DNA from 2 places in the Alkalihalobacterium sp. TH-98 genome. Region 2 is predicted to be linked to the other one. Evidence: predicted binding sites of a transcription regulator. Region 2 holds the regulator's gene; the other holds the start of a gene.
What was found. The regulator LexA, encoded in region 2, represses DNA repair genes until DNA is damaged. The targets are predictions, from matches to a motif close to CGAACATATGTTCG.

Region 1 (16,325 bases), on a different contig from region 2:
CACAAATAATGCTGGAGATGACGATAATCCACCCTCCCAAATGACGAAGCCTGAATATCCTGCAGCTACCAGTACACGATAGTCAACATCTCGGACTTGTCTTCCAACAAGTTTAGCCATGATACCTGCAACTACTAATCCAAATGCCCAGCTTATTAATGATGCAGCTAAAGCAGTAAATGTAACTACAATTATTGCAACATTAGGTGTCTTACATTTACTAGCAATCTTCTCTAATCCACGAGCAACAGGAGGAGTTAACGCTAAAGCATAACTCATAATAAATGTAGTTATAATTTGCGCTGTAAAAGCAAGTAAAGACCAGAAACCATCTCCCCAATGAATCATCATTTCATATGGGGTATTATTGGTTATAAAAATTCCTCCTAAAAATGTAATTACTGTTAATATGATAGCAAATACAAAAGCATCTGGTAACCATCTTTCAGCAATTCTAGCAAACACTAATGCTAGTTTTGCAACGGGGTTATTCGAAGCTGGTTGTTGACCTGCATGTGGTTGTTTTATCGGCTCCATAATTTTCCTCCTTTTTCTTAAAAATTCTTACGTTATAACAATTCTTTAATTTTTTATTTAGCGGTCCAACCACCATCAACATATAAAACCTGACCAGTAATATACGAAGACGCTTTGGATGAGAGGAAAACAACTGGTCCCTCTAAATCTTCTAATGTTCCTACACGGCCTACCATTGTTTTATCGACAATAGTTTTAAGTCGCTCTTCGTCCGCCAGCCACTCCTCAGTCATCGGCGTTCTAATATAACCTGGTCCAATAGCATTGACTTGAACATCATATGTAGCTAATTCATCTGCCCAAACTTTTGTAATCTGGTTGATCCCTCCTTTGCTCGCAGAGTAACTCGTTTGATTAGACATACCTGTCGTCCCTAAGATAGAAGAAATATTTATGATTTTCCCACCTTCTCCTTGTTTAATTAATTGTTTTGCAACGGCTTGACCCGTGAGGAAAATACCTTTTAAATTAGTTCCAATTACAAAATCCCAGTCTTCTTCTTCTACCTCGACCAGAGGTTTTCTAATATTTGTTCCAGCGTTATTTATTAGTACATCAATACGTCCAAATTCACCAACAACATCCTCTACTAACTTTTCTACTGTTGGTTTATTCGTTACATCTACTTGAAAGCCCTTAGTTTTTATACCTTTTCCTCTTAATTCATTTTCAGCTTTTAGCAAATCTTCTTTTCCTCTACTTGCAATTGCAACTGATGCACCACTTTTCCCCAGAGCTTCCGCCATTCCTAAACCAATTCCTTTACTACCACCAGTAACTAATGCAACCTTTCCAAATAAATCAAATAGATTTGGATTCAATGAAAACACCACCTTAAATAAATTAGTTTGTCGAAACTAAAAACCTTGACCGCCGCCAATATATAAATCTGCAATAAATTTTCCTACATACTAATATGAACATGAGGGAGGTAAGTTTGTCCGAAAATTCAGTCATTATAAACCACTTTCAAATCACCTTTTTTGTTTTTTTAACCTACTGTAAATACTTAGGCTTATTGGTTTTGATGACTCAGTATCGTTTTCAACACTTTTCCACCTGGGTTTCGTGGTAGTTTACTAATAAACTCTATTTCTTTAGGTATTTTATAATCTGCCAATTTATCTAATAAAAAAGCTTGAATATCTTCTGCTGAAATTGACTGTTCACCTTTTTTAACGATAAATGCTTTAACTTGCTCTCCAAACAATTTGTCGGGTATTCCCACAACAGCTGCCTCTAAAACTCCAGGGTGTCCATATAGTATATTTTCAACCTCAGCAGAATAGATTTTTTCACCACCACGGTTGATCATATCTTTTTTACGATCCATGATATATACATAGCCATCGTTATCAACCATTGCTAAATCCCCTGATTTCCAGAAACCGCTTTCAAAAGATTCTTTATTTGCTTTTGGATTATCCCAATAGCCTTCAATAACCATAGGGCCTTTAATCAGTAATTCACCTACTTTATTTCTTGGTAACTCCTCACCTTGCTCATTTATAACTTTTACTTCTGCAACAGGAACTGGTAATCCTACAGAATTCAACTTCGAATCAGGATAATCAATTGGCATAAGTGTTGTTGGTGATGAAGTCTCAGTAGCACCATATGCATTTTGCAACCTAGAGTTTGGAAACTCTTTTCGTAATTGCTGGATCGTTTCATAAGACATTGGTGCTCCACCATATGCAATAATGCTCACATCATTGTAAGCTAATTTCTTAAAATGTGGTGAAGACAATAGCATCACATATATAGTTGGTACATTAAAGAGAAAGTTAATTTTCTCTGTTTCCATTGTCTTTAAATAATCTTCAGTTCGATATCGTTTTAATATTACAGATGTACCCCCAACGAGTACCATATGCAAAAGTTGACCTATTAAACCAGTGACATGAAATAATGGTATAGCAATAAGTGTTTTCATTGTTTCATTTGTCTTCATAACGTATTTGTAATTAAGAGCACTATGGATAATACCAACATGACTGCCAATTGCACCTTTAGGAGTTCCTGTAGTTCCTGAAGTATACATAATAAATAGTGGATCTGTTTCTTCTATTGCTACTTTTGGCAAACTTTTATCTCCAACGTTAGTATTTAATACAGCGAAAGATTTTACTGTTAATTCAGTTTCATTTTCATATTCATCCGTCAGAAAAAATAATCTTGTTGTCTCTAGCCGATTATTTTTATGTGCTGGTTCTAACTTTTCATATAAGTCTTTTTCGGTGATAATGATTTTGGCTCCAGAATGATTTAGCATATAAGTAATTTCTTTTTCTGATAATCTCGAGTTGAGAGGAACAATAACTGCCCCTAGCTTTGTACAAGCGAGAACAACATGAACAAATTCAAGACAATTCTCAACTAATATAGCAACTCGATCACCTTTTTTGATTTCATACTTGTAAAAGAGATTTTTAGCTATTGTAATACTAATATCATTAACTTGCTTGTAGGTCTGTCGTACTTCCCCCATGACTAAAGCCTCTTTTTGAGGGTGCTCACTGACAGATGCTTCAAACATTTCTGCAACCGTTTTAGGTCGTTCACTATACACCTTTACCTCTCGGTTAAAGATTTGCGATCTTTCAATCACTACTACACCTACTTTCATATTCATTATAATAATTAATTTTACTAATCTTAAAAAATGGTTACTTCAAGCTCTAAACAACTGCAACCGATTTTTGAAATATTGAGTTTTACTTTTACTTTTACTTGTATTTTGATAATTGCAAAAATTATGCCAACTATTCCGATAAATACCTTTTACTTTAAATTCAGTTTAAGAATTCATCATGTAGATAGCAGTTTTCTAACTGCGGAACAAAAAAACAACCTATTATGTATATTTAAGGTTGTTATATTTTTTATTTGAAAAAGTTTTTAACTCTTGAGCTTTGTTTCGTAAAACCAAAAAACGATGAAAAAAGTAATCGTCGATTACTTTTTTCATCGAAGCTAGTTTAATCCCAGTCTCTTTATCTTTTTGACTAATGCTGATTGACTAATTCCCAACTCTTTTGCTGTTTTTCGAGTCGTTTTGTACTCACATAACTTTTCTACAATGACCTGTCTTTCAATTTCTTGGACGATTTCTTTTAAAGTTTGATTACTTCTTATTCCTTTATCTTTCTTTTTATTTATAATCGCTGGCGGTAAATCATCTACATCAATTTCATTTTTTTCTGTCGTAACAATTATTCTTTCAATGAGGTTCTCCATTTCACGAATGTTTCCTGGCCAGTGGTAATGCTCCAAATAATAGATAACTTCTGAATTCAATCTTTTGTTCAATTTATATTTATTATTTGTTTTTCTTAGAAAGTAATAAACAAGAGGAGCAATGTCCTCTACTCGTTCCCTCAATGGGGGAATTTGAATAGGAACGATATTGAGCCTATAAAACAAGTCTTTACGAAACTCCCCTCTTTCCACCAGCTCTTCAAGATTTTTATTCGTAGCACTTACTACACGGGTATTTATTTTTTTCGTCCTTTGTCCCCCTACTCTCGTGATCTCAAACTCTTGAAGAACACGAAGTAGCTTTACTTGTAACTCAATAGGCATTTCACCTATTTCATCTAGAAAGATTGTTCCACCATCTGCCTGTTCAAATAATCCTGGTTTTCCTCTACCATCAGCACCAGTAAATGCACCTTTTTCATATCCAAATAACTCAGATTCGAGTAAATGAGGGGGGATAGCACCACAATTCACTTTTACATATGGTTTTTTAGATCGTTTACTTCCTTGGTGAATAATATTTGCAAATACTTCTTTCCCTACTCCAGATTCTCCAAGCAAAATCACTGTAGAATCGACGCCTGCCACCTTTTTGGCTAAATTTAGTGCTTTAATCGTATTAGGGCTTTGAGCTATTACTTGGTCAAACAATTGTTTCAATTCTTCCTTCTTTTTAAAATCATCTATTTCTTTCAATATTTTCGCTGTATATGCTTTTGCTTCTTGTAATTCTACTTTTAATTTATTTAGCTCAGAGATATCCCTAACATTTGTTACAACATGTGTAATTTTCCCTTGTTCATTAAAAATTGGACTTCCTGTAACCAATACTTCTTTTCCCTTTACAATTTGTACAATCGTCGTTGGCTTCTTCTCTTTTAATACTTTTAAAGTAACGGACTCTGAAATAATACCTTTATTCACAACATCCTTAAGATTTCTGCCTAAAAGCTCTTCTTCGTGAACACCTGTTATTCGTCTATAAGCCTCATTTACTATTAATCCATCGCCGTTTGCATCTGCAACATATATACCGTCATAACTAGATTCAATAATTGAGTCTAATAATTTATTCATTTCAAGAGTATCCTCTACGTTTCTATCTAATTTAAAACTCATCTATTTCCTCCTTTTTAACATTCTATTTTCTGACTATTCAGCTTTATATGATGAATTATTTCATCATTTTTTAGAAACTGCAATGATATAGACACTATTTAATTGAATGTTTTTAATATTTATACTTTTGGCATATATTTTGCATATGTAATATTGAATACGATTATATTAAAGGAGTGAACAATTTTATGTATAATTTCAGTCCCACACCAGAACAACAGGAAATGATTGATAAAGCGAATGCGTTTATGAATGAATACGTATACCCTAATGAAAAACACATGGTCCCTCATCGAGGCTTACCAAATGATATTTTGAAACCGCTTCAACAAAAAGTGAAGGAGCTAGGTTTATGGGGAGCACACTTACCTAAAGAGGTAGGAGGAATGGGAACAGGATTTCTTTCTCTAGGTTTACTATCAGAAGTAATTGGAAAAAGTCCAATAGCTCCATATATTTTTGGTTCAATGGCCCCAGATGCTGGTAACGGCGAAATTCTCTGGCATGCTGCAACACCGGAACAAAAAGAAAAATACTTAGTTCCTTTAGCAAATGGCGATATCCGCTCTTGTTTTGCTATGACAGAACCAGATGTTTCCGGATCTGATCCTAGAATGCTACAAGCAACGGCTGAGTTAGACGGTGATGAGTGGGTAATTAATGGTCATAAGTGGTTTACAACAGGTGCAATTGGTTCTTCTTTTTCAATTGTTATGGCAGTTACAGACCCAGATGCTCCTACGTATAAAAAAACAAGTTTATTCATTGTAGAAAACGATAATCCTGGATTTGAAATCGTTCGTGAAGTACCTGTAATTGGAGATCATTTTGCTGGCGGACATTGTGAAGTGCGCTATACAAATTGTCGGATTCCAAAAAATGCAATTCTTGGTGAACGCGGGGAAGGATTTAAACTCGCTCAACTTAGACTTGGACCAGGAAGGATCACACATGCAATGCGTTGGTTAGGAGTATGCCGTCGAAGTCTCGAGCTTATGCTCGACTACTCAGCAAAACGTGAAACACGAGGGAAAAAGCTTTCAGAATTCCAAAGCATTCAAAACTTTATTGCTGACTCTGCTGCTGAAATTCAAGCTGCTCGTTTAATGACTCTTCATGCAGCTTGGCTGATGGATCAAGGTAGTGAAGCTCGAAAAGAAATCTCTTTGATTAAATTCTACGGCGCAAATGTACTTCACAATGTTATTGACCGAGCAATTCAGGTACATGGTGCACTTGGAGTAACTGGCGATACACCTCTTGAGGGCTTTTATCGTGAGGCGCGTACAGCAAGAATTTATGACGGTCCAGATGAAGTTCATCGCTATGTCGTAGCCAGAACACTATTAAAAGCTTTCCAAGAAGGAGAAGAACTCTATTGATTTCTAATATCAATGTAACAAGACAATCTCTAGAGGGAATTAATTGGGGAAAATTGGAAGACTTCTTAAAAAGGCAAATCCCAGAACTTGCCGATCATCAATTGACCGTGAAGCAATTTACAGCAGGATATTCCAACTTAACTTATTTACTCTCATTTGGAGATAACGAAATGGTATTAAGACGTCCACCGTTTGGTTATATTCCACCTAGAGCACACGATATGAAAAGAGAATTTAATATTTTAGCAAAAATTAATCCCATCTTTCCACTAGCACCTAAGCCAATGATTTACGAGTCCGACCCAAACATTATGGATAAACATTTTTATATTATGGAAAAAAAACAAGGCGTTGTGTTAGATGATTCTATTCCCGAATGTTATCATTCAAAGGATAACGTTGGCGAACAAGTTTCTACAACATTTATAAATACTTTAGTACAACTCCATAATATTGATTATATACAAGCTGGATTAGATAACTTAGGTAAACCTGAAGGATATTTAAAAAGACAGGTTGAAGGTTGGTCCAAAAGGTATGAGCAATCCAAAACAGATGAACTTCCAATCATCAATGATCTTGTTCCTTGGTTACTTTATAATGTTCCAAATTCACCTAAACCAACTATTGTTCATAACGACTTCAAATTAAATAATATGATGTTCTCAGCAAGTAACCCAAATAAAGTTGTAGGTATCTTTGATTGGGAAATGTGTACGATTGGCGATCCACTCGTTGATCTCGGCTTGGCCATCGCCTACTGGACTGAACCTGGAGACCCAGAAACTGGCCTTACTACCGTCACCAACCAACCTGGTTTTTTATCTAGGCTAGAACTACTCAATTTATATGCAAGACATAGTGGCCGAGATGTATCCAATATTAATTATTACGTTACTTTTGCTTTCTTTAAGACAGCTGTAGTATTACAACAACTCTACTACCGTTGGAAAATTGGTGAGTTAAAGGACAACCGTTTTGAACACCTTAATATTGGAATTTTTAATTTATTAAAGCAAGCACAACTCACAAAGGATAATAAACTATTACGGTAAAAGGTGGACCTACGATCGGTGGACATATATCACTAAGCATAGATTACTAAAACGATAAATAGGAAGGGTATTAAATGGGAAGAAGAATTACAGTACTCACGCGAAAAGAAGAAATTGCTGAAGAGAAGCTAAAAGACTGTATTGTAGTGGTTATTGATGTGTTACTTGCTACAACCACTATTTCGACTATATTAAACTATCGTCCTAACTCTGTCATTCCAGTTAAAGATCAAGCAGAAGCACACAGTATTGCTAACGGGTTAGAAGAAAATAGTTTTTTGTTAGTCGGTGAAAGTGCCGGATATGAAATTGAAGGCTTCCTTCTTCCAGATCCGTTGCAAATTATTAAACATTCATTATTAAACAAAGATATAATTCTTCTTACAACGAACGGAACGGTAGCGATCAGAAAATCTGCAAGTGCCAAACGGGTTTATGCTTGCGCCTTAATTAATACTTTAACTGTAGTAGATGAAATTCTAGCATATGATGATACTTCTTCAATTTTAATCGCTTGTGCTGGTAATGACAGTCGTTTCTCCCTTGAAGACTTTCTTTGTGCGGGTTATCTCATAGATGAACTTCTAAAGCACCAAACGAATTGCACTTTGTCTGATGCCGCTATCGTAGCTAAATCCTATTATGAAAGTAGTACCGATGAGACGATTGAGTATCAACTAGCAAATTCTGAAACAGGAAAATTACTAAAAGAGTTAGAATATCATGATGCGATTCAGTTTGCATCTAAAAGAAGTTGCATAAATATAGCCCCGTATCTTATAGATGGTAGATTTACTTACTCAGATCAAAAATAGAGACTAGAACTCTATACAACAACTTTGTATGTATAGTATTAATTAGTTATATAACAGGTAACTCAAAACCGAAGTAACAGGCACCTCAACAACAAAATATAGTTACTGTACTACCTAGTAGCAACTATATTTTGTATCCAGTTGAGGAGCCAAACATTTATGTTACCTCTTGTTTTTATGCCTTTATTTTTACATTATAATGCTTCAACCAGTGGTCCATTTGAATAAAATGAGCGATGAGCTGCGGGCCTGTCATCAGTTGCCCAAACCATGGCGTTTTAAATGAAGCTCCTCCACTTTCAGCAATTTCTCTCATTTTAGTACGATCAATTAAATCAAATAATGGAGAGTCGTTTTGCTTAAGAATGTCAAGCATTTCCGTTTTTACTGCATTCGTATAATGTGGATTATGCGTTTTTGGATATGGACTCTTTTTGCGATATAACACTTCATCCGGTAAAATTCCCTCGAGTGCCTTACGCAAAATCCCCTTTTCTAAACCATTCAATTGCTTCATTTCCCAAGGAATGTTCCATACGTATTCTATGAGACGATGGTCAGCAAACGGGACACGAACCTCTAGACTGGCTCCCATACTCATTCGATCTTTACGATCGAGGAGCGTTGTCATAAACCAAATGATATTTAAATACGAAATTTCTCTTCTACGCGCTTCCTCCTTCGTATCTTCTTCAAATCTAGGTGTTTCTGCGATCGTTTCTTTATATCTTTCGTGAACATAAGGTTGTAGTTTCAGTTTATTTTTCCACTTGTCTTGTAGAAGTGCTTCTCTTTCTTGTGTAGAACGCATCCACGGAAATCCATTCATATTCATCACTTCAGGCTTATGGAACCAAGGATATCCACCGAAGATTTCATCCGCGCATTCTCCAGATAAGCCGACCGTCACATCTTCTTTTATTTTTTCGCAAAACCATAATAAACTCGAGTCAATATCAGCCATACCAGGCAAATCACGTACTTCAACAGCTTTCTTTAAATAACCTGCGAGATTTTCCATCGAGATGACGTGATTCGTGTGTAATGTACGAAATTCATTAGACACTTTTTCAATCCATGGACCATCTGCATTCGGCTGAAAATCATTGGCTTTAAAATATTTATCATTGTCGGCATAATCGATCGAATACGTTCGTAAATCACCCTTGTTGTCGCGCTCAAACACATTAGCTGCTAATGCTGTTAAAGCACTGGAGTCAATACCTCCTGATAAGAACGTACACACTGGAACATCTGCTACTAATTGACGTTCGACAGTGTCTGTTAACAAATAACGAACTTTTTCTGCCGTCTCATCAACATTATCGACATGCTCCTTACTTTTCAACTTCCAGTAGCGAGTAATTTTAGCCCCGTTGCGGTCATACAGCATTGCATGTGCTGGTCGAAGTTCTTCTATATCTGTGAACACCCCATGTCCCGGTGTACGTGATGGTCCTAAACCTAACACTTCAGAAAGACCAGTTTCATCAACTGTTGGTGATATGTCCCGATGAGCGAGAAGTGCTTTAATCTCAGACCCAAATATCAATTTACCGTTTTGAACGGAATAAAATAATGGTTTGACACCGAGACGGTCACGGGCAAGAATTAAACTTTGATCGTGCTCACTCCAAATTGCAAACGCGAAAATACCATTTAACTTTTCTAAGCAATGAAAGCCCCACTCTATATAAGAAGTTAAGAGAACCTCTGTATCGGAATGTCCCTTAAACGTATGTCCTCGTTGAAGTAGCTCTTTACGTAGATCTTCAGTATTGTATAACTCGCCATTATACACAATCGTATATGAACGATTCCCTTTCGTTCTGGTCATTGGCTGAATCCCGCCTTCTGGATCGACAACAATAAGACGAGTATGTCCCAATGCTGCATGGTTAGAGCTCCAAATGTTAATATCATCAGGACCTCGACGTGATAACGTCTTCGCCATTTTTTCAACTTCAGCTTGCTCTTTTACCATGTTTCGCTTCCAATCAATCCAACCAGTAATACCACACATCTATATCAACCCTCTTTCGGGAGTAATTTATTTAAATGGGTCCAATGCCCATATCCCATCGTATTCATAGTTAACGTAGATTGTTACTCTCCTATCACCTTGTAACCCCTTACACACCAATATTTTTATCTATTATTTATATAGAAGAGCGTTCGTTCAGCAATTAAAAAATCAGACGAAATTCAATAAGTCCTTAATGACCATGATTGAAGATGTTTCACCTGATTTAACTCATAGCTATGCATAAAAAGATCAATATATCCTCATAATGAAAACATAATTGAAAAATAGGGCTTCTTACATAAGTAGAGAGCATATAAAGGAGTGAAGTAAAAGTGAATTCACAACGCGCTCAAGAAATCGTCGAGTCTATGAAGGATGTTCAAGTACTTTTTAATGGTACTCCGGTTATGATCCAACATGTCGATCATGATAAAGAAACTGCACGCGTTTATGAAAAAAGCCAGCCTGAAAACGAAATGACAGTTCCTGTCCAGCAACTAATGGAACAATAAAATTGTTACACTAAGTTTGATCTTACATTTCAAATTACGAATCTAAAGAAGAGCTGACCTCTGGCGGTCAGCTCTTCTTTAGGTTTTCTTGTTCACATATGTATGATAGTAATTTCTCACAACTCTTATTAACTAATTCATATACTTCTTCGAAATTGCCTGTATAGTACGGATCTGGAACATCAACAACATCACTTTCTGGAAGAAAGTCAAGAAGCCTTGCAATTTCTCCTGTTTGCTCATGCTTTGCCATTGCGTTTAAGTTCCCTACATTTTCAGCATCCATTGCAATGATATAATGATAGTTCTGTAAATCCGGCTTTGTTACCTTTCGTGCCTTCATTCCACTATAATCAATTTTGTATTGGTCTAAGATGTTTCTCGTTCCCTCGTGCGGCGGTTTGCCAATATGCCAGTCTCCCGTTCCTGCCGAATCAATCTCAAATTGATCACTTAAGTTTGCTTCTTCTACTTTTTTCCGAAACACAGCTTCTGCCATCGGCGATCGGCAAATATTACCTAGACAAACGAATAATACTCTTACCATAGTTTCTCTTCCTTTCTAGATCACGTCCATACCGTAAATGTTAGCGCAATTCATTAGGATAAGCAACGTCCTGTCAGCTTACAATTCCACTTTAAAATTCGTAATTTCTATAACTGCATTATAAAAAGACTGGCCCTTTTGAGTCAGTCTTCATTATATGAATAATTCTTAAATAAAAATTTCTTTATGACTTTCCTTTACTTTCGCCAAAACTGCTTCAATATTCGGATACTCTTTACCAATACAGTATCGTTCTACATTACATAAACTATCTTCCTCACCTCGAAAAATTTGGACGACCTCTTCGACTCCCATCTTTTTCGTTTGAACGACTCCATCTACATATACTGCATCATTATTTTCAAACTTTTCATAAATGACATGGAAATTTGGCTTTATCTCCCCAATAAAAAACTCTTTCGTTTCGACTAGATCATGAACGCGCACGTTCTCTTCACTTCCTATTCTAAAAATTTTAAAGCACCTACTAAACTATACACCCTCGTCATACAATTTTTGAAAAGCATTTGTGACTATTGCTTTACAACATCTTGAAGGTTTCGTTTCAATTTACGAGATAGAAACTATTGTAGGAAAACCAAACCAATTTTATACATAACATTGGCTTTTACTTGTAAGTTTTTACATCAATAATCTCATCCAGTTGTAAATAGTTTTTTTCACCAAATTGATCAATTAGGTGCAGTTTTCTTTCTTGCTCATTAAAATGATGAACCGTACCTACCATACAATGGTAGTCATAGTTTTCATAATAAGTAAAAATAAGTGATGCGTTATTTGCCATCCCTTCACAAATCTGTTCATTCATTTCTAACAGCTGTTGCTCATCGAGTTGAGGCTTTTTTTGATACGTCAGCTCCTTTTTTAACTCACGAAGTAAACCTACATGTTCTGGAAGCATCATCGCTGTCCACTTTATATTTCCACGATCTTTAATCATTTATTTCATCTCCTCTACGCTTTATGACCGCCAAGAAGCGTACAACGGTATTTAGCTGTACCCGCTTCCGTGTAAGAAACAGCTCGTAATAATGCACCTGATCCATATTTGTTTCGAATGGCATCCATCGCATAACCTAATTCCTTTTTCCGAGGTTTCTCTGGATCTAGCAAGCTGAGCTGAACATGGGCATCATCACAAACATTCGATAGCGCAATTGTAATTTGTCTTACCGTTTCTCCCCGATAATGCTTCTTCATTAAATGAAGACATGCTTCGTAAATATCCATGGTCAGGTTGGTTGGTTCATCAATACTGACTGAGCGGTAAAAGCCGCCGCCATACTCTTCTTTACTGTAGCCAAAACCTAAACTTACGGTGCGTCCTGCCTTACGAGCATTGCGAGCCCGTCTCGTTACTTCCTCACACATTTCTAAAATCACACATTTAATATCTTCTCTCTCTTTATAATCACGAAGTAAAATTTGTCCTTTGGCAAAGCTAATCTGCCCCTGCATAATCGGTGCACCGAGCTCAGACAAATCGATCCCCCATGCATGGTAATACATTTGATTTCCCATAACGCCAAACGCTTTCTCTAATCTTGTCACGTCATATTGAGCAAGCTGTCCAACCGTTCGAATCCCTAGACGATTTAAGCGTTTTTCTAACCGTGAACCAATTCCCCACATCTCGCGCAACGGTAAGGGCCATAACTCGTTTTGTAAATCCTCAAAATCCCACTGGGCCACCCCCGTCTTTTTTGCTTGAATATCTAGACAGAGTTTAGACATAAGCATATTCGGACCAATCCCGATTGCACATGTTAAGCCAAAGTCTCTTAACATGTCTTGACGAATACGCTGGGCTAATTGTGAAGGTGATCCCCAAAGACGTTCGGTACCATCTACTTGAAGGAAACTTTCATCCACACTATAAACGTGAATGGCTTCAAATGGGACATAGCGAGTAAAAAACTTTGTCAGTTCCACGGAAGTATCCAGATACATCGCCATTTGCGCATTAACGAGCTGGATACGGGGATCATCCGGAATTTCAAATAACCGACTTCCCGTTTTAATTCCAAAGTCTTTTTTTAATTTAGGTGTCGCCGCAAGCACAACACTTCCTGACCTTTCCGTATCAGCAACAACAGCTAAATAACACTCTAGTGGATCAAGCCCTAGCGCTAAGGCTGAACAACTGGCATAAAAACTTTTCATATCGACACAAAGAATGCTGCGTTTTTCAATCGTTTCATATAATGGTTGCGGAACCAAATGAACCCCCCCTAAAAGGAACCTGTGTTCGTATTTTATTCTTCATTATAAACGAATATACGTTCGTTTTTCAAATAGAAAATCTTTACAATCAATCACTTCTTATGAATATCGTCCTACCATCATTCGCAACTATAAATTAAAAGACGTTTGGAAATAATAAGGGTGAGGTGAATTAAACGTGGAACATTATCATGTAGCAAACTTAAACGACGAGCAGCTCCAAAGGTTGAAAAGTCTTGAAGAAGAATTAAATGTCGTATTAATTGCCTACGATGACGATGAAAAAGATAAACCAGGCGGTAAGCATACGATCATAACTGGGTAAAAAAAAGAAAGAAAAATGAGTACTGAATAGATTCAGTGCTCTATTTCCATTAGAATAATACTGAAATAACAAAATTACCCTTTAAAGTTGCATTTAACTAGAAAAAAAGGGAAAATTAATATAAAGACGAATGTATAGGAGATTTGTAGTCAATGAAATATTTCCAACCTGATTTTGAGTTAAAACATTTTACTGAAATTACAACAGAATGGCTAAAAACGAATAATATAAAAACGATTTTATCGGACTTAGATAGCACGCTTGCCATTCACCACCAACCCGGTGGAGAAGATGTAGAGGAATGGGTCACCATGTTAAAAGAAAACGGCGTCGAACTTGCAATCATATCAAATAATAGCCAAGGCCGTGTTGATCGATTTTCAGAGCCTTTAGGAATCCATGGCTTAGGTCGCAGCGGAAAACCTGCTATACGAAAAATTGAACGATACATGCAGAAAATGGGTGCAAAAAAAGAAACGAGTTTATTTCTTGGTGATCAGCTTTTTACAGATGTTTGGTGTGGAAAGCGACTAAATATGAAAACAGCTCTAGTTCAACCGGTTGGTGAAGAGCACGAGCCGTGGAACATTAGACTAAAGCGAGTATTTGAAAGACTAATTCGTAGAAGATGGTAAAAGCAAAGGTAGAAGCTGTAAAAGTTTCTACCTTTTTACGTGCCCGTATTGCTAAAATAAAGAAAGATTTAGATGAAGGAGCCTCATTTATGGATCGCCAGTTTTTAAAAAAGAAGATTGAAAAAATTACAGCCAGCTATGTACACGACCCCGATGTACGTTTAAGTGATGAACAAGTCAACACACTTATAGAAAAATTTAGTGAACAAAGGCTTGCCAACCCTAATGAAGATATACACTACATTCTTCATGATGTCATTTATGATTATTTAACGGTTAATTACTTTTGATAAAACTTTTTACCGCCGATCTTTTCAACTAGGCGTGGAAACAGCTGATACAACGTTGAACCTACATCCATCCACCAAGGTAAATTTAGCTCCCGCTTCGGCTTAATCATTAATTCCACAATACGTTTTGCTACAGCTTCTGGGGGTAACATCATCTTTTCCACATTCTTTTTATACGTACCGGTTTTGTCTGCTTGATCAAAAAAGGCTGTTCGAATCGGTCCCGGATTAACAAGGCTTACATGAATATTTGAGTCGTGCAATTCCATTCGCAGTGCATTTGTAAACCCTCTTACCGCATGCTTTGTTGCTGAATAAACACTCGATTTTGGTGTCGCAATCTTGCCTGCTTGTGAACCTATGTTAATGATGTGCCCTTCTTGGTTATCTAAGAAGTATGGAAGAACCGCTTTTGTACAAGCCATCAGCCCTAAAACATTCACATGAAACATCTCTTCAACTTGATGAAAATCAGCCTCGTAAAAAGCATCAAAATAGCCAATTCCGGCATTATTGATAAGAACATCTATCGTGTCATGGTTAGCAACCACTTTTTCAACCGTTTTTTGCACACTTTCGAATGAGGTAACATCTAATGGATAATAATACGCTTGAACAGTATATTTTTCCTTAATTTCCTGTGTGATCATTTCTAATTTATTAACAGATCTAGCAAGTAAAATTGGAATTCCTCCCATTTCAGCAACGAGAAAAGCGAGTTCTTTCCCAATCCCACTAGAAGCACCTGTTATTACAATTTTTTTTTGTAGAAGCCGTTTCGTTGTCATCTTTTCCTCCTAATCATATTACCTATATGTATAGTTATTCACAATTTTGAAAAAACAATCAGTCACATCTTGACGGAATCGCAAGTTCAACTTATAATAGTCTCCAAAGTATAATGAGCGTTGATAGGAATAGTAAACAGTGACATGTGCCCAGAGAGCAACACCCATCGGCTGAAAGGTGTGCCACCGCTGAAACTGTTGAACCTGCCCTTGAGCTGTCAGGCAAACCTGACCGTCGCCGGCGTTAACGGTTCCAAGAGGGCTTGCTTATATGCTTGCCAACAAAGGTGGTACCGCGGATCCAACTCTTCCGTCCTTTTATTTTTATTAGGACAGAAGAGTTTTTTAGTTTATTGGAATTTTTTACTTCTATTGCTACCCGAGCGCTTCCGCTTTTCTTTGTCTAGCTGCAGCGCTCAGCGACTCGTGAGACTTCGCTCTCCTCCTTGCGATAAGTCAACATCAGCTCCTTAACACTCGCTGTGTTTCCTTTATCTCTTTCGGAGAAGCTCCAGTCCATACGTCGCTACCCGAGCGCTTCCGCTTTTCTAGACTATTTTATCACTTTACACTGACTCTACAAATAAAAAGAGGGATGACGATGACGAAACAACGAATTGTCGTAAAAATCGGGAGTAGTTCGTTAACGAATAATAACGGCGGGCTATCCATTGATAAAATTTCTGAACATACTGCGGCTATAGCAAAGTTAAAACAACAAGGTCACGACATAATTCTCATCTCTTCCGGTGCCGTGGCTGCTGGATTTACACATCTTGGCTACCCAAC
Region 2 (16,325 bases):
CTAGTTCCAACTAAAACATCTGAATGATCGACTACACCTTTTATACCTCTGCCAGGTATAGCCTCGAATTGTTTAGGCTGAATTAACGAAAGGTCTTTGGCTTTAGCGCCTTTAACAATCGCTCGCGCTAATGGATGCTCAGAATTTTGCTCTAAACTTGCTATCCATTGCAAAACATCTTCTTTTTGAGAATGATCATACACAAAAAGATCCGTTAATGCTGGTTCCCCTTTTGTAATTGTACCTGTTTTATCGAAAACGACTGTGCTAATTTTATGAGCTGTTTCTAATTGCTCTCCACCTTTAAATAAAATACCATATTCAGCCCCTTTTCCTGTACCTACCATAATGGATGTAGGTGTCGCCAAACCTAAAGCACATGGGCAAGCAATAACTAATACAGCTGTAAAATTAATCAATGCGATCTCAAAACTTGTTCCTAAGAAGAAGTACCAAAGGATAAATGAAAAGACCGCAATTCCAAACGCAGTAGGAACAAAATAACCAGAAATAATATCTACCATTCGTTGGATCGGTGCTTTCGATGTTTGTGCTTCCTCAACTATTCTAACAATTTGAGCCAGTGTTGAGTCCTTCCCCACTTTAGTTGCTTTTAATTTGAAGCTGCCATGTGAATTGATCGTAGCACCAATAACATCGTCACCAACACTTTTATCAACAGGTATACTTTCGCCCGTAAGCATGGACTCATCTATGCTGGAATATCCTTCTACGATCGTACCATCTACAGGTATTTTCTCCCCAGGTTTAACAATAACGATGTCGTTTAGTTCAACTCTTTCAATTGGAACTTCAATTTCTGTTCCATTTCTAATGACAGTTGCCTTTTTTGCCTGGAGGCTAAGCATCTTCTTAATCGCTTCAGAAGTTCTTCCTTTCGCTCTTGCTTCTAATAATTTACCGAGAAGAATGAGAGTAATTATAACTGCACTCGTTTCAAAAAATAAATAGACTTCTCCTTGTAAAACGAGCCAGACAGAGTAAAAATAAGCAGCTGATGTCCCCATTGCAACAAGAACATCCATATTAGCACTCTTGTTTTTTAATGTTTTGTAAGCCCCTTTATAAAACTGCCATCCAGCATAAAACTGTACTGGCGTTGCTAATACCCATTGTAAGTAACCATTCATTAACCAATGAGGCAATAACATGCGTTCAGGGTAAAAATGATCAATCATTGTAATAAATAATGGTAATGAGAAAATCAAAGCAAATATAAATTTATTTCGTTGTTTTCTAATTTCTAATTCCTTTTCATCTACTTCTGGACGCTCATCTACTGGTAACTTTGCTTCAAATCCCAACTTATGGATCTTCTCTGTAATAGATTCAAGCTCTATCAACCCTTCATAAAAAGTGACTGTTCCTTTTTCTAACGGTAGATTTACTTGAACCTCTTTTACCCCTTCCATTTTCCCAACCACTTTTTCAATTCTTGACGAACAAGCAGCACATGTCATTCCTTTAATATCTAAATCTACTTTCTTGGTTGGAATTGAAAAGCCTAATTTATCAATCTTTTCAACTACGTTTTCCGATGTATTTTTAGTAGGATCGATTTGGATAGAAGCTTTTTCTAAGGAGAGGTTAACAGACGCTTCAACACCCTCCATCTTATTCAAGACTTTTTCAATCCTCGTCGAACAAGCTGCGCATGTCATACCTTGTATCGGTATATTCATATCGCGTTTTTCCATCATGATCACCTGCCTTTTATTTTGTAAATTGATGAATGACTTTCATTAATTCATCTAAGGCTTGTTCTTCTTCACCCGATTTAATCGCATTGGCAACACAACCTTTCGTGTGCTGTTCTAACAAAGTATATCCGACTTTTTTTAGAGCTGCATTTACAGCAGATAATTGAACAAGTACATCTACACAATATCGATCTTCATCAATCATCTTTTGTATACCTCTTACTTGACCTTCAATTCTCTTTAAGCGGTTTTGAAGCTTTTCTTTTTCTTCTTGCCGTTTGGCCAATGAAAATGATGGTACTTCATTTATAACTTCTAAAGGTATTTCCTTTTTCATACGATCACCTCACTCCTCTACTATACCCCCGTACAGTATATCCGTCAATCATCGAGCGAATTTATTTAAATTAATATTATTCTCATATAACAAAAATTGATAATTGTGTAATTTTCTTTCAATCAGTTGAGATTTTATCCAGTTTTTTGTATAATTTTTAATAGATGTAAATACGAAGGAGAACATCATGTGTAGAGATATTATACTAGCAACGATAGAAGAGCAACGAAATAAATTAATTACAGTAGGTCTAATGTATGGATTAAGTTCTCCAATTGCCGTACAGCAAAGTCAAGAACTTGATAGACTATTAAACTCTTACGACCAATTACAAAAATCAAATGAGAGAGAACCACAATTAAAAAAGCCTTAACTCCTATTCTAATTCAAGAGTTAAGGCTTTTTTATTATGATATTCCAACCTCTTTTTCAACGCCTTGTTGTAACAAATACATCTTATGGTAAAGTCCTGACTGCTTTAACAATTCTTCATGATTACCTTGCTCGACAATTTCCCCCTGATGGAGAACAATAATATGGTCCGCATCCTTTATAGTAGAAAGTCTGTGAGCAATTGCTATCGTTGTTCTTCCTTTTCGCATTTTTTCTAATGCAATTTGTATGGCTTCTTCAGTTTCAGTATCAACACTAGCCGTAGCTTCATCTAATATTAATATTTTTGGTTGAATGGCCATCGTTCTTGCAAATGATAGAAGTTGACGCTGCCCGCTTGATAATGTGGATCCACGTTCTGCTACTTCTGTGTCATAACCGTTTGGAAGATTTTCAATAAATGAATGAGCATGAACAAACTTTGCAGCTTCTTCTACATGTTCATCTGTAATATGCTCATGATACAGGCGGATGTTCGATTTGATATCTCCTGTATACATAAAAGGATCTTGCAAAACTAAACCTAATCGATTGCGCAACTCTGCTTCGGAGAAAGCCTGAAGCGGCTGACCATCAATTAAAATTTCTCCTTCTTTTACCTCATAAAACCTCATCAAAATATTTATGATTGAACTTTTCCCACTACCGGTATGACCTACAAGGGCTAGAGTTTCACCTTCATTTACTTTAAAAGAGATATTTTTTAAAACATCGGTTTTCCCATCATATGAAAAAGTAACGTTTTTAAATTCGATCTCACCTTTCGTAACCTTAGCTGAATGATCCCCTACTTGAGTGGGAGCAAGTTCATCATGGTCGAGTAATTTAAATACCCTTCCGGCAGAAACGATCGCTTGTTGAAAAAGAGAAAGGCGCATCATCATCTGATTAACAGGTTCAAAGAAGCGATCTAAATAATTGACAAAAGCATACAATACCCCAATCTCGATCGGGCTATTTAATGAAGTTATACCAAAATAACTTAAAATTAAAATTAACGCTAAGATCGAAACAAAATCCACAGCTGGCCTTAGTAAAAGTCCATCTAATTTCATGCTTTTCATCCAGGCTTTTTGATGCTGATCATTAATGTCTTTAAACTCTTTTCTCATCCGGCGTTCTTGGCGAAATAACTGAATGATCGACATTCCTTGAATCGATTCATTTAACTTAGCATTTAAATGGCTCAGCTTTTCACTCATATCCGCATAAAAGCGAGAGCTGAACTTTCGATACATTTGCATCAATAGAAACAAGATAGGCAATAGGAATAAACAGAAAAACGCCAATTGCGCATTGAGGTAAAACATCGCTACAAAAATTCCAATTAAGAATATAAAGTTTTGTACAAAAGTTGCTAAAACCGTTACATATAGTTCCTTTATCGACTCAGAGTCATTCGTTATTCGTGATACTAATCCTCCAGCTGGAGTGCGGTCGAAAAAAGAGAGTCCTAGTTTCTGAACTTTTGAGAATACATCAATTCGCATTTGTTGAATGATCTTCAAAGCTACTTTTTGAAACGTAAACAATTGAACATAATTTAAGATAACAGCACTTAAATGAAGTACGATATACGTAGTTGCTAATATAACTAAAGCTCTAAATTCAAATACACGCGGTGTTAAATAATCATCAATAAAAATCTTAACAAGAATAGGACCTACAATATCGGCACCTGTCGCAAGGATTAACAGTACAAAAGCAAATGTCATCGTTTTTATATGTGGTTTTGTATAAGCTAGCAATCTCTTAAAAACAGCACGTTGTTCTTTTGCACTAAGAACACGATCTTTATGTTGCATGATTGTCCCCTCCTTGCTGCACCAAAGACTCGAGTTGTTGATGCTCATACATTTTTCGATACCAACCATTTTGCTCCATTAATATTGTGTGATTTCCTTGCTCAATAATTTTCCCTTCATCTAAAACAATTATTAAGTCCGCATGTTTAATCGCACTCAAGCGATGCGCGGTAATAATCGTTGTTTTTTTCTTTCGCTCATAACGTAGCGCGTGAAGGATTTGTTCTTCCGTTTTCGCATCAACTGCTGATAGAGAGTCATCTAGTATTAATATTTCAGGGTCTAAAATAAGGGCTCTAGCAATAGATATTCTTTGCTTCTGGCCGCCTGAAAGAGTAACTCCGCGTTCACCAACAATCGTTTCATAACCATCAGGAAAACGAACGATATCTTCATGTATAGACGCTAGTTTACTCACATCGATAATCTCTTGAATAGAAGCAGTTGGTTTAGCAAACGCAATGTTATCAGCAATAGTCGCTGAGAACAAAAAGTGATCTTGTGGCACATAACCAATGGCCGTTCGTAAAGCATCAAAATCATAGTCTTTCACTGAACGATGATCTATGTGTACTTCGCCGTCAGTTACATCAAATTCACGCATTAATAACTTGAGAAGTGTCGTTTTTCCACTTCCAGTTTTTCCTACGATGCCAAGAGTTTGCCCTTTCTGAATGGCAAAATGAATATTTTCTAATGTATTCTTTTCACCTTCAGTATAATTAAACGAGTCAATATGATATGAAATATTTCCTTCAGGCATTTCACTGTGCTTCGCATCGGAGTCACTAATCTCAATCTTCTCACTCAATATCGACGATACTCGACCGTAAGAAGCTCTTCCTCGTTCTACTATATTAAATAACCAACCAAAAGCCAGCATTGGCCAAATAAGTAATCCTAAATAAATAGTGAAGCTCGTTAATTGACCAATCGTCATCTCATCAGCTATGACATACCTTGCACCAAAAACAATTGCAAGAAAATACGAGATTCCTACAATCAATGAAATCGTCGGGTCAAATAAGGCATCTACCCTTGCTACGGCAACATTTTTTTCTACGACTTGATTTGACTTTTTCTTAAAAGACTCAACATCGGCGTCTTCATGACCAAATGCTTTCGTTACCCGGATTCCTGTCATACTTTCTTGAACTTTATCGTTAAGTTCTGAGAATGCTGCTTGAGCTCCTGCAAAGCGTTTATGCAGTAATGAACCATAATAGCTCGTCGATAACGCCATAAAAGGCATAGGGATCAGACAAATTAAGGTCAGCTTCCAACTTATCGTAGCAGCCATTGTAATAATAACAAAGCCACCCATTGTTAAAGAATCGACTAAAGTCAGGACACCGGCACCTGCAGTTTGCTCAATCGCTTTAATATCATTCGTTGAATGAGCCATTAAATCTCCTGTACGACGCTTCTGATAAAACCTGCGTGACATATTGGTAAAGTGCTCATACAGTTGATTACGCAACAATCTAGCAAGACGAATAGAGGCACCGAAAATCATAATTCTCCAAATATATCTAAAAATATAAGTGGCAACCCCAATTCCTAGTAAAATCAATGCCCACTGCAATAATATATCTTTTGTAAGTGTACCTCGTTCAATATGGTCAACGATAACGCCTACAATATAAGGAGGTAATAGAGATAAGAAAGATACGACCATCAAAGTTAGGATCCCAAATCCATATCGGCGCTTTTCTTTCTTAAAGTACCACCACAAATCAATAAAGACCTTCATTATTTCCCTCTTTTCTATCTCTATATTGCTTTTAATAATAGTAGAAATCTTTCGAAAATCGAAACGACAGAATAATTTTAGCAAATCGTCACGTATCTGGCTATAGGTCTATCCTTATATTTGGAAAAAGAATTCTAATTCTAACGATTTGTCTTCTCATTATAAACGCCCTTTACAAATAAAAAACACCTCCTAATGAGGTGCTTGTCCTTTATTTATTTAGACGTTTGCTTTTGCATCGCCTTCATCATCTGGTTGATTTTCTTCTGTGACGGGTTTTGTCCCATCTGCATCATCATGACACGTAACATTTGTTCATTAATTGGTGGGTTTTTCTTTAAATAATTCATCATTGTTTTACGGGCAATAAAAAAGCCAATCGCAACTCCACCAATTAGGCACAATGTACCTACTAGGATATTAATCCACATAAAACGGCTTCCTCCTTCTTGTTGAAAAACATTTTCATCAAATTATTATAGAATGAATAGTACAATCTTACTTATTATAACGTAACCCATCAGTGAAGAAAAGGTCTAAAGAAAAAATCTTTATACGAGCTTAACTTGTTTAATTGGGTTTAACCATCCGTACCTGTATGTTGAAACATCGAGCGCAAAAAAAGAGGGGCTTATTTTCCTCATCACTTCAAAAAACATCGTTTCCGCTTCAAACGATCCGTCACTGACCATATGTATATAATTCGGAAAGATAAACAACTGGGCTTTACTATATGGTTCAGTCAAATGAATACGATGGGCATGATCAAAAAAGAAATAATCCGTACGATGTTTAAAGGATTGGAGTAATTTTTGTTGTAGTTCAATAACAGATATCGGATTTGATATATATTCAATTTGTTTTTTTATAATGTCTTTAGTATCATCTAACGCTCTTGTCTCATCTAAGAATAAGTGAAAAAGTTTAGACTCTTGTCCAAAATAATATTGAGCAACCTCTTCATTAATTAGGTAGATATCATATTTTCGCATTATAATCCCCCCACCATTTTTGACAAGTATAATATAGTCGAAGAAAAATTGTTGTCACTTTAATGGAGAACATACCTTCTAATTTTGTCGATTGTTTAGAAATACTTGTGCGTGGACGAAAATTTATCTACCACCACCAAAACCTAATATAATAAAAGAGCTTGTTTCGTTGTTGTTATTTTAAAGGACTGAGTACGCATAAAAGGACCGACTTAACAGTCAGTCCTTTTGTAGCAAATAATATTATTTTTGAAGCATTGCTTTAACACGAGCAACGACATTCTCAACGGTAAATCCGTATTCTTCCATGATCTTCTCACCTGGTGCAGATGCACCAAAACGGTCAATGGCAATCACATCGCCTTGATCGCCTACATACTTACTCCAACCTAATGAAGAGCCCATTTCGATACCTAAACGAACCTTAACTTCATTCGGAATGACACTTTCTTTATATTCAGCAGACTGCTGCTCAAAACGATCCCAGCTTGGCATACTTACAACAGATGTATAGATGCCTTCTTTTTCTAACACTTTTTGAGCCTCTACTGCTAATGTAACCTCAGATCCACTTGCTAGTAATAGTGCACTAGCTTTTCCGATCGCTTTTGAAACGACATAAGCACCCTTTTTCACACCTTCATAAGAATGTTCTTGTGTTGTTTCAAGCGTCGTTAGGTTTTGACGTGATAATACGAGAATTGTTGGCTGATCTTTACTCTCTAGAGCCAAACGCCATGCTGAGACAGTTTCATGTCCGTCGGCAGGACGAATGATTGAAATATCAGGCATAGCACGTAATGAAGCTAGTTGCTCCACAGGCTCATGAGTTGGACCATCTTCACCAACCGCGATACTGTCATGTGTAAATACATAGATTACCGGTAATTTCATTAGTGCAGACAGGCGAATTGCTGGACGTAAGTAATCCGAGAAAACGAAGAACGTTGCACCGAATACTTTAACGCCGCCGTGGAGAGCCATACCATTTACAGCTGCACCCATCGCAAACTCACGAACACCAAACCAAATGTTACGACCACTATAGTCCTCACGATTAAAATTACCTGTGTTTTTCATCATTGTCTTATTCGATGAAGCTAAGTCTGCTGAACCACCAATTAATTGTGGAACTGTAGCCGCAAATGCATTAATAGCGTCACCTGAAGCAGAACGAGTAGCCACTCCTTTTCCTACTTCATAAACAGGTGCATTATCAGCCCATCCTTGTGGAAGCTCGCCTTTGATAGCCATTTCTAATTGTTTAGCAAGCTCAGGATACGCTTCTTTATATTTCGAGAACATATCATTCCACTCAGCTTCTTGTTTAGCCCCAGCTTCTTTTACATTCGCATAGTATTCAGCAACATCTTCAGGAATATGGAACTCATTTTCAAACGTCCACTCATAGGTTTCCTTCGTTAATTTAACTTCATCTGAACCTAGCGGTGCACCATGTGATGCAGATTTACCTGATTTATTTGGTGATCCATAACCAATCGTCGTCTTCACTTCTATTAATGTAGGACGGTCATCGGCTTTTGCAGACTCAATGGCTTTTCCAATCTCGTCAAGGTCATTCCCGTCTTCAACACGAATCACTTGCCACCCGTATGCTTCGTAACGTTGTGCTACATTTTCAGAAAAAGACATATTTAAATCGCCATCTAAAGAAATATCATTTGAATCATACATAATCACGAGACGACCTAGTTTAAGATGCCCTGCAAGTGAAGCTGCCTCCTGAGAAACACCTTCCATTAAGTCTCCATCACCACATATAGAATACGTATAGTGGTCAACAACTGGGAAATTATCCTTATTATATGTACTAGCTAAATGTCGTTCTGCCATTGCGAAACCTACTGCCATTGCGACACCTTGTCCTAAAGGGCCTGTAGTTGCTTCAACACCTGGCGTATGACCAAACTCTGGATGGCCTGGTGTCTTACTTCCCCACTGCCTAAAATTTTGTAATTCTTCGATCGATAAATCATAACCTGTTAAGTGTAAGAGGCTATAAAGTAACATCGAACCATGCCCTGCTGAAAGAACAAAACGGTCACGGTTAAACCAGTCTGGATTGCTAGGGTTGTGCGCCATGTATTTTGTCCATAATGAAAATGCCATTGGTGCCGCTCCCATTGGCATACCTGGATGTCCTGAATTTGCTTTTTCAATACTATCGATCGATAACGTTCGGATCGTATTTACTGCTAATTTTTCAACGTGAGAAGTCATCCCTTTTGTCACCCTTTCTATTATATCTAACTAGTGTCTATACGTTTTTCATCATATACTTTCTTTCTTATTTTAACAAGGAAACAAAGTAAATTTTATCTATCAAAGTTAGCTTTTACGATAATAAACAATATCATCCAATTAATGTTTTATATCATTATTTCCTTTTTTGGCATCTTTTAACTTTTCAGGAGTAACATCTTGTCCCTTTTCATCAACGACTTTAACAGAGTGAAGTTGTTTTTTAAACGATGCACGAAATGTTTTTACATATTCTGCTCTTAATTTCTTCTGTTCTTCCACTTCTTTTGCAGTTAATCCTGTAGTTTTAGCTCGATTGGCTAATTCATTTATTCGTGCAATTTTCTCTTTTGATAACATCAATTTATTCCTCCTAGAAGACTCATCCATTCCTTCTATTAATGTACACGAACAACTAATATCATTCAACTTTGTTGACTTTTTCAATATGCTCTAAATATCGCCGATTTACCGTTGCCTTCGAGGTATCGTAACCAATCCCATTTAAAAAACTGCTAATCTCAGAAAAAGTAAGTCCTTTATCTCTTAATTTGATAATTTCTTCGATTGGTAATTCTTTTCTCTTTCGTCCGCCCATTTGAAGATTTGTTAAGTTCATTTGGGGGCGGTAGCCTTTATTTATAGCTTTCTTCATACCTCTTTTAATTTTCATGTTATGTGATTTCCGTTGATATTCCTCCACAATTCCAATGATATCCATTAGTATCGTGTCCATTTCAGTTGGTTCTAGTTCGTTCCCTAAATTAGAAAGGGTATAAATCTTTTTGTTCATTTTTCTAATCTGATATAGAAGTGCAGTCTTTGTATTACCTCTCCCTAACCTTGTATCATCCTGTATAAGTAATACATCTGCATCATTCTTAAGTAATTCTAATACTTCAATGATTCCTTCTCTATCTGTTTCATAGCCGCTCATCCGCTCTTTTATAACCTGTATCACTTCAAACTGAAGGCGGTTAGCTAAATCCATTAATTCTTCAGCTTGTCTGTTTAAAGATGAAGTTTGCTCATCATTTTTCGTACTTACCCTGCAATAAATAACTGCCTTTACCAATATATTCACCTACTGTTTGTATCTACTGGAATAACTAATGTTTGACCTGCAATTAAATTAGATTCTTGCATCTCATTCGTTTGGAGCACCCATTGTATAAACTCATCAATTGAAAATGGATGATCATATTTAGTTGCAAACCCCCATAATGTATCTCCCTCTTTAACAACTACTTCAATCGGTTCTGCAAACCCTTGTTTTTCAGCGCCAGCCACTGACATAAATGCAAAAAATAAGATAGAAAGTACAAATATAATCACTAGAGATATCTCTTGTCGACTTAAATTTACTAGTTTCATCAAAATCACCTCATAAGAATGTATGTTCTTGTCTAATATTGTAGAGGAGAACACCTATTCGTGTCAATGATAAATTAGAACTTATGTTTGCATCCGTTTTTTTGACATGATATACTTTATTTAAGATTAATTGGATAAATGAGGTGTCAGTGATGACAAAAGTGTCAAAAAGACAACAAGAAATCTTAGACTATATCAAAACCGAAGTTCGAAAAAAAGGTTATCCACCTTCAGTCCGAGAAATCGGTGAAGCTGTAGGGCTAGCATCAAGTTCTACTGTACACGGTCACCTTTCTCGGCTTGAAAAAAAAGGACTTATTCGCCGTGACCCTACAAAACCAAGAGCAATTGAAGTTATTGATCAAGATCAAGTTGATGCTGAACCTGGAATAGATACAAGAACCGCTTTTGTCCCAGTAATCGGAAAAGTTACAGCTGGACAACCTATTACAGCTATCGAAAACGTGGAAGAGTATATTCCTTTACCGGAAAGACTAGTCTCAAACGATTCAGTCTATGTTCTTATCATTGATGGAGATAGTATGATAGAAGCCGGTATTTTCGATGGAGATATGGTCATCGTGCGTCAACAGCAAACAGCAAACAATGGTGACATTATAGTTGCTATGACCGACGAAGATGAAGCAACCGTTAAGCGCTTTTTCCGTGAAAAAGACTATATACGTCTTCAACCTGAAAATTCAACAATGGAGCCGATTATTCTTAACAACTGTACAATTCTTGGAAAAGTGATTGGTGTATTCCGAACCATCCATTAAAAAGTACCCCAACCGGGGTATTTTTTATGCTTTCTGTACAGTACGAAGAAATTTTTTCTTTATTATGTCGGCAAAATTACCGGGAAAATTTTTGTGGGATACTTTTTCCGCAGCTTATCCATCAAAAAAAGAACCCTCGAAGCATATAGCTCCAAGGGTTACAGATTTTAGTATGAAGAAAGGTACTGTTCGCGCTCCCAAGGGTGAACCTGTGTACGGAACATATCCCACTCGATTTCTTTAGCTTCAATAAAGTGCTCAACCGCATGCTCGCCTAAAGCTTTAATTAACACTTCATCTTGAGATAATTTATCCATTGCTTCTTTTAAAGTTGCTGGAAGATCTTTAATTCCTTCTTCCTCACGCTCTTCTTTACTCATGATGTAGATGTTACGATCAGTTGCTTTTGGTGGAGTAAGCTTACGCTTGATTCCATCAAGTCCAGCAGCCAGCATAACAGCCATTGCTAAGTAAGGGTTCGCAGCAGGGTCTGGAGAACGAACTTCTACACGAGTACTTAGACCACGAGAGTTTGGAATACGGATTAATGGACTACGATTACGCATTGACCATGCAACATATACTGGTGCTTCGTAACCAGGAACTAAACGCTTATATGAGTTTACTAGCGGGTTCGTAATAGCTGTAAACCCTTCCGCATGGTCTAAAATACCAGCTAGGAATTGCATTGCTGTTTCACTTAACTGAGATTCTGTCGTCTCGTCGAAGAAAGCATTTCCTTCAGGAGTGAATAGAGACATGTTACAATGCATTCCTGACCCGTTTACACCAAATAATGGTTTAGGCATAAACGTCGCATGTAATCCATGTTTACGAGCAATTGTTTTTACAACTAGCTTAAATGTTTGGATCTCATCACACGCTTTAATTGCATCTGCATATTTGAAATCAATTTCATGCTGCCCTGGAGCTACTTCATGGTGGGATGCTTCAATTTCAAAGCCCATCTCTTCTAATTCAAGTACGATATCGCGGCGGCAGTTCTCTCCTAAGTCTGTAGGAGCTAAATCGAAATAGCCACCTTTATCATTTAATTCTAAAGTCGGCTCACCTTTTTCATCATTTTTGAAAAGGAAGAACTCTGGTTCAGGTCCGATGTTGAACGATGTAAAACCTAGCTCTTCTGCTTCTTTTAATACACGCTTCAAGATACCACGCGGGTCTCCAGCAAATGGAGTCGGCTCTTCACCTGGCTTTCCTGGTTGGTAAACATCACAAATTAGACGTGCTACTTTACCTTTTTCTGAAGTCCACGGGAAGATTACCCAAGTATCGAGATCTGGATATAAATACATATCAGACTCTTCAATACGAACAAATCCCTCAATTGATGAACCATCAAACATCATTTGGTTGCTTAACGCTTTTGGAAGTTGATTGACAGGAATTTCTACGTTTTTAATAATCCCCATTAAATCAGTAAACTGTAAACGAATAAAACGTACATTTTCTTCTTTTGCAACTTTTAGAATATCTTCTTTAGTAAACTTAGCCATATTATGTATTCCCCTTTCAAGAATATATTAAAAGAATTGATTTTAGTGGAAGAAGCGAGATAGCTGCCCCTGTATAATAGAAGCCTTCCCGTTTCGACCGGCCATTATCAATTCATTCTTTAAATGTTTACGCAGTTCCTTATCAGAGATTTCAGCTGGTTCTCCTTGAGCTAATGTCCCCATTTCAGCCGCTTTTTCATTTAACTCAAGAATTCTCTTAATTCCTGATATATTAATACCCTGTTCAATTAATGTCTTAATTTCTAAGAGCTTATCTACATCATTAAATGAAAATAAACGTTGATTTCCATTTGTTCTCACTGGATGAATGAGCCCATGTTCTTCGTAATAACGAATTTGTCTTGCAGATAATTCTGTTAACTGTTTTACAATACCAATTGGGAACAGTGGCATATTACGACGGATTTGATCGCTCATAACCAAACCTCCTTCTCTAGAACTTATTATTAGAATAATAGATGTAAGCTATCATGTCAATAGATGTGAGGAAAGTTAACATTGGTTTTTTTCAAATTATTACTTTTTTCGATCTTTTTTAACTTTTAGCATTCTTTCGTTTATCCCTATGTAGATCTTTTTTCTATGACCTCCATTACATCTTTTCTTTAATTAAATTCCATAAAAAAAAGCACTCCTTTGAGTGCTTTAGCCTTATAGTATCAAATACTTCTTTTCCAATAGATGATTTACAGCCTTCACAACTGCAATCTTCACGTGAGAATAGGTTAATCCCCCTTGTACATAGGCAACATAAGGCGGACGCAACGGACCATCCGCTGACAGCTCGATACTTGCCCCTTGAATAAAAGTTCCTGCCGCCATTATGACATCATCCTCATAACCTGGCATGGGACTTGGATGTGGAACGACATGTGAATTAATCGGTGACGCCTGTTGGATTGCCTGACAGAATGCAACCATCTTTTCACGATCGTCAAATTGTACGGATTGTATAAGGTCTGTTCTTTTTTGGTACCATGCAGGCTGTGTATTCATTCCTAATTCTTCGAGGAACGCAGCCGTAAAGTGGGCTCCCTTTAACGCCTGAGTCACGGTATGAGGAGCTAAAAAGAACCCTTGGTACATTTCAAGCAAGCTGTATAATGAGGCTCCACCTTCCGCGCCAATACCTGGTGCTGCTAATCGATAGGATGCTAACTCTACTAACTCTTTTTTCCCTACTAAATAACCGCCTGTTTTTACGATGCCGCCCCCTGGATTTTTAATAAGAGAACCCGCCATTAAGTCCGCGCCAACATGGCATGGTTCTTTCAATTCTACAAATTCACCGTAACAATTATCAACAAAAACAATAACGTTGTTTTTTATTTCTTTTACAAATCGAATCATTTGTTCAATTTGATCAATAGTGAAAGAAGGGCGGTTATCATATCCTTTCGAACGCTGAATCCCAATCACTTTTGTTTTTTTTGTAATCGCTTGTTCTACAGCTGTAAAATCTACTGTTCCCTCGTCTGTTAATGGTACCGCATTATACGATACTTGAAAGTCTCTTAAAGAACCGTTTCCGTTCCCTCGAATACCTACAACTTCTTCTAACGTATCATACGGTTTACCTGTAATATAAACCAATTCATCTCCAGGACGCAGTACACCGAATAATGCTGTAGCGATCGCATGGGTACCTGAAATGATTTGCGGTCGAACTAACCCAGCTTCAGCTCCAAATACGTGGGCATAGATCGCTTCTAAAGTATCCCTCCCTGTATCGTCATAACCATAGCCAGTCGAAGGTGTAAAATGAAAATCACCGACCTGAAATTTTTGAAAGGCTTGTAAAACCCGAAGCTGGTTTGTTTCAGTCACTCGATCAATTTCTTGAAATTGTTCTTTTAATTTCTTTTCTGTTCTCTCTACAATTGGTTGTAATTGTTGTCCAAATGAAAACTGTTCGTACATACTATTCTCCCTGCTATTTAATGCTCTGATTGGTTTAGTTGATGTGCAAGTGAGTGATTCGGATAAACATATCCCTCACATTCATAAGTTTCTGTTTCTTCATCCCAACTTTGATTTAAAAGAATTGTTTCCGTTTTAACTCTGGCTAGTAATTTTCCTTGATCGGAATGAATTTTTGCTTTATAAAAGACCATTTCTTGTTTAAGTGTTTCTTCAATCTTATCTTGTAGCTTTCTTAATTGCTTTTCATCTTTTGCTGAGATTAAAAGTTCTGATGAATGAACAAAAACATCATCTTTATCCTGAATTAGATCCGCTTTATTATAGACCGTTAACATCGGTATTTCATTTACATCAAGATCTTCTAATAACTTTAAAACTGTCTTCTCGTGTTCACTAAAATTCTCATGTGAGGCATCAATAATATGTAAGATCAGGTCAGCTTCTTGAACTTCCTCTAACGTTGAACGGAAGGCAGCAATTAATGTCGTTGGGAGGTCTTGAATAAACCCTACCGTATCGGACAATAAAACGTTCAATCCACTCGGTAATTTTAATTTCCTTGTCGTAGGATCTAAAGTTGCAAACAATAGGTTTTGTTCAAATGTGTCAGCCGCAGTTAACCGATTAAGAATCGTAGATTTCCCTGCATTTGTATAACCAACCAAGGCGATTTGTAACACTTGATTTTCTTTTCGTCGCTCGCGATACTGTTTGCGATGTTGAACAATCGTTGATAGTTGCTGTTTGATTTCGTCCATCCGACGGCGGATATGCCTTCTATCAGTTTCTAACTGTGTTTCACCGGGACCACGCGTTCCTATTCCACCACCTAAACGAGATAAAGCTAAACCTCGTCCCATAAGACGGGGCAGAAGATAATTTAATTGGGCAAGCTCAACTTGGAGCTTACCCTCCCTTGATTGCGCTCGTTGCGCAAATATATCTAAGATGAGCTGCGTTCGGTCTATCACACGTACATCTTCTCCAAATATAGAAGATATATTTCGAATTTGACCAGCCGATAACTCATCATTAAAAATGACTAAATCTGGCTCTTTCTCTTCTATTAGCAGCGAAAGCTCCTCGATTTTACCACGTCCTAAATAGGTCGCCGGATCAATGGACACTTTCTTTTGATCAATCATAGCAACAACTTCACCGTTAGCCGTTGCTGTTAAAGATTTAAGCTCTTCCATAGAATATAAGAAATGGTCGTCAGTTCTATCTTTCGTTTGACAACCTGCTAAAATAACGCGTTCTTTTGAATCATTTCTAACTTCTTGCACTATGAACTCACAACCTTTGATTTCTAATTCCGTCTTGAAGATATTACACATACGTCCACTAAATGTCAAGAAAACGGTTGAACTCTAGACTTCTCAAAGTCAAAGTCCTCTGCTTGAAGAGTGGATAAAGATTGCCGGTCGTACTTCCCTTCAACAAGAAGG

Region 1: a site for LexA is predicted at 13,548-13,561, ahead of AC2VNP_RS04300 (Y-family DNA polymerase). Genes of this name have one in related genera too.

The regions. Positions count from the first base shown of each region.
Region 1 is NZ_JBYCKM010000009.1:201,840-218,164, forward strand. Features, by position in the region: gene AC2VNP_RS04240 (short-chain fatty acid transporter) at 1-537, opposite strand, end outside; gene AC2VNP_RS04245 (SDR family NAD(P)-dependent oxidoreductase) at 591-1,358, opposite strand; gene AC2VNP_RS04250 (class I adenylate-forming enzyme family protein) at 1,553-3,172, opposite strand; gene AC2VNP_RS04255 (sigma-54 interaction domain-containing protein) at 3,514-4,917, opposite strand; gene AC2VNP_RS04260 (acyl-CoA dehydrogenase family protein) at 5,106-6,299, shown strand; gene AC2VNP_RS04265 (phosphotransferase family protein) at 6,296-7,354, shown strand; gene AC2VNP_RS04270 (2-phosphosulfolactate phosphatase) at 7,429-8,169, shown strand; gene asnB (asparagine synthase (glutamine-hydrolyzing)) at 8,345-10,192, opposite strand; gene AC2VNP_RS04280 (H-type small acid-soluble spore protein) at 10,528-10,707, shown strand; gene AC2VNP_RS04285 (low molecular weight protein-tyrosine-phosphatase) at 10,775-11,254, opposite strand; gene AC2VNP_RS04290 (hypothetical protein) at 11,423-11,701, opposite strand; gene AC2VNP_RS04295 (YolD-like family protein) at 11,883-12,215, opposite strand; gene AC2VNP_RS04300 (Y-family DNA polymerase) at 12,230-13,438, opposite strand; gene AC2VNP_RS04305 (hypothetical protein) at 13,677-13,823, shown strand; gene AC2VNP_RS04310 (YqeG family HAD IIIA-type phosphatase) at 13,976-14,458, shown strand; gene AC2VNP_RS04315 (YqzH family protein) at 14,452-14,748, shown strand; gene AC2VNP_RS04320 (SDR family NAD(P)-dependent oxidoreductase) at 14,739-15,536, opposite strand; gene proB (glutamate 5-kinase) at 16,138-16,325, shown strand, end outside.
Region 2 is NZ_JBYCKM010000045.1:635,226-651,550, reverse strand. Features, by position in the region: gene AC2VNP_RS18840 (heavy metal translocating P-type ATPase) at 1-1,721, opposite strand, end outside; gene AC2VNP_RS18835 (metal-sensing transcriptional repressor) at 1,735-2,058, opposite strand; gene AC2VNP_RS18830 (Spo0E family sporulation regulatory protein-aspartic acid phosphatase) at 2,246-2,431, shown strand; gene AC2VNP_RS18825 (ABC transporter ATP-binding protein) at 2,466-4,256, opposite strand; gene AC2VNP_RS18820 (ABC transporter transmembrane domain-containing protein) at 4,246-6,009, opposite strand; gene AC2VNP_RS18815 (YneF family protein) at 6,225-6,440, opposite strand; gene sirA (sporulation inhibitor of replication protein SirA) at 6,561-7,001, opposite strand; gene tkt (transketolase) at 7,245-9,242, opposite strand; gene AC2VNP_RS18800 (DUF896 domain-containing protein) at 9,384-9,623, opposite strand; gene AC2VNP_RS18795 (YneB family resolvase-like protein) at 9,685-10,338, opposite strand; gene yneA (cell division suppressor protein YneA) at 10,344-10,637, opposite strand; gene lexA (transcriptional repressor LexA) at 10,790-11,416, shown strand; gene glnA (type I glutamate--ammonia ligase) at 11,584-12,933, opposite strand; gene AC2VNP_RS18775 (MerR family transcriptional regulator) at 12,976-13,371, opposite strand; gene AC2VNP_RS18770 (methionine gamma-lyase family protein) at 13,606-14,874, opposite strand; gene hflX (GTPase HflX) at 14,892-16,214, opposite strand; gene spoVK (stage V sporulation protein K) at 16,229-16,325, opposite strand, start outside.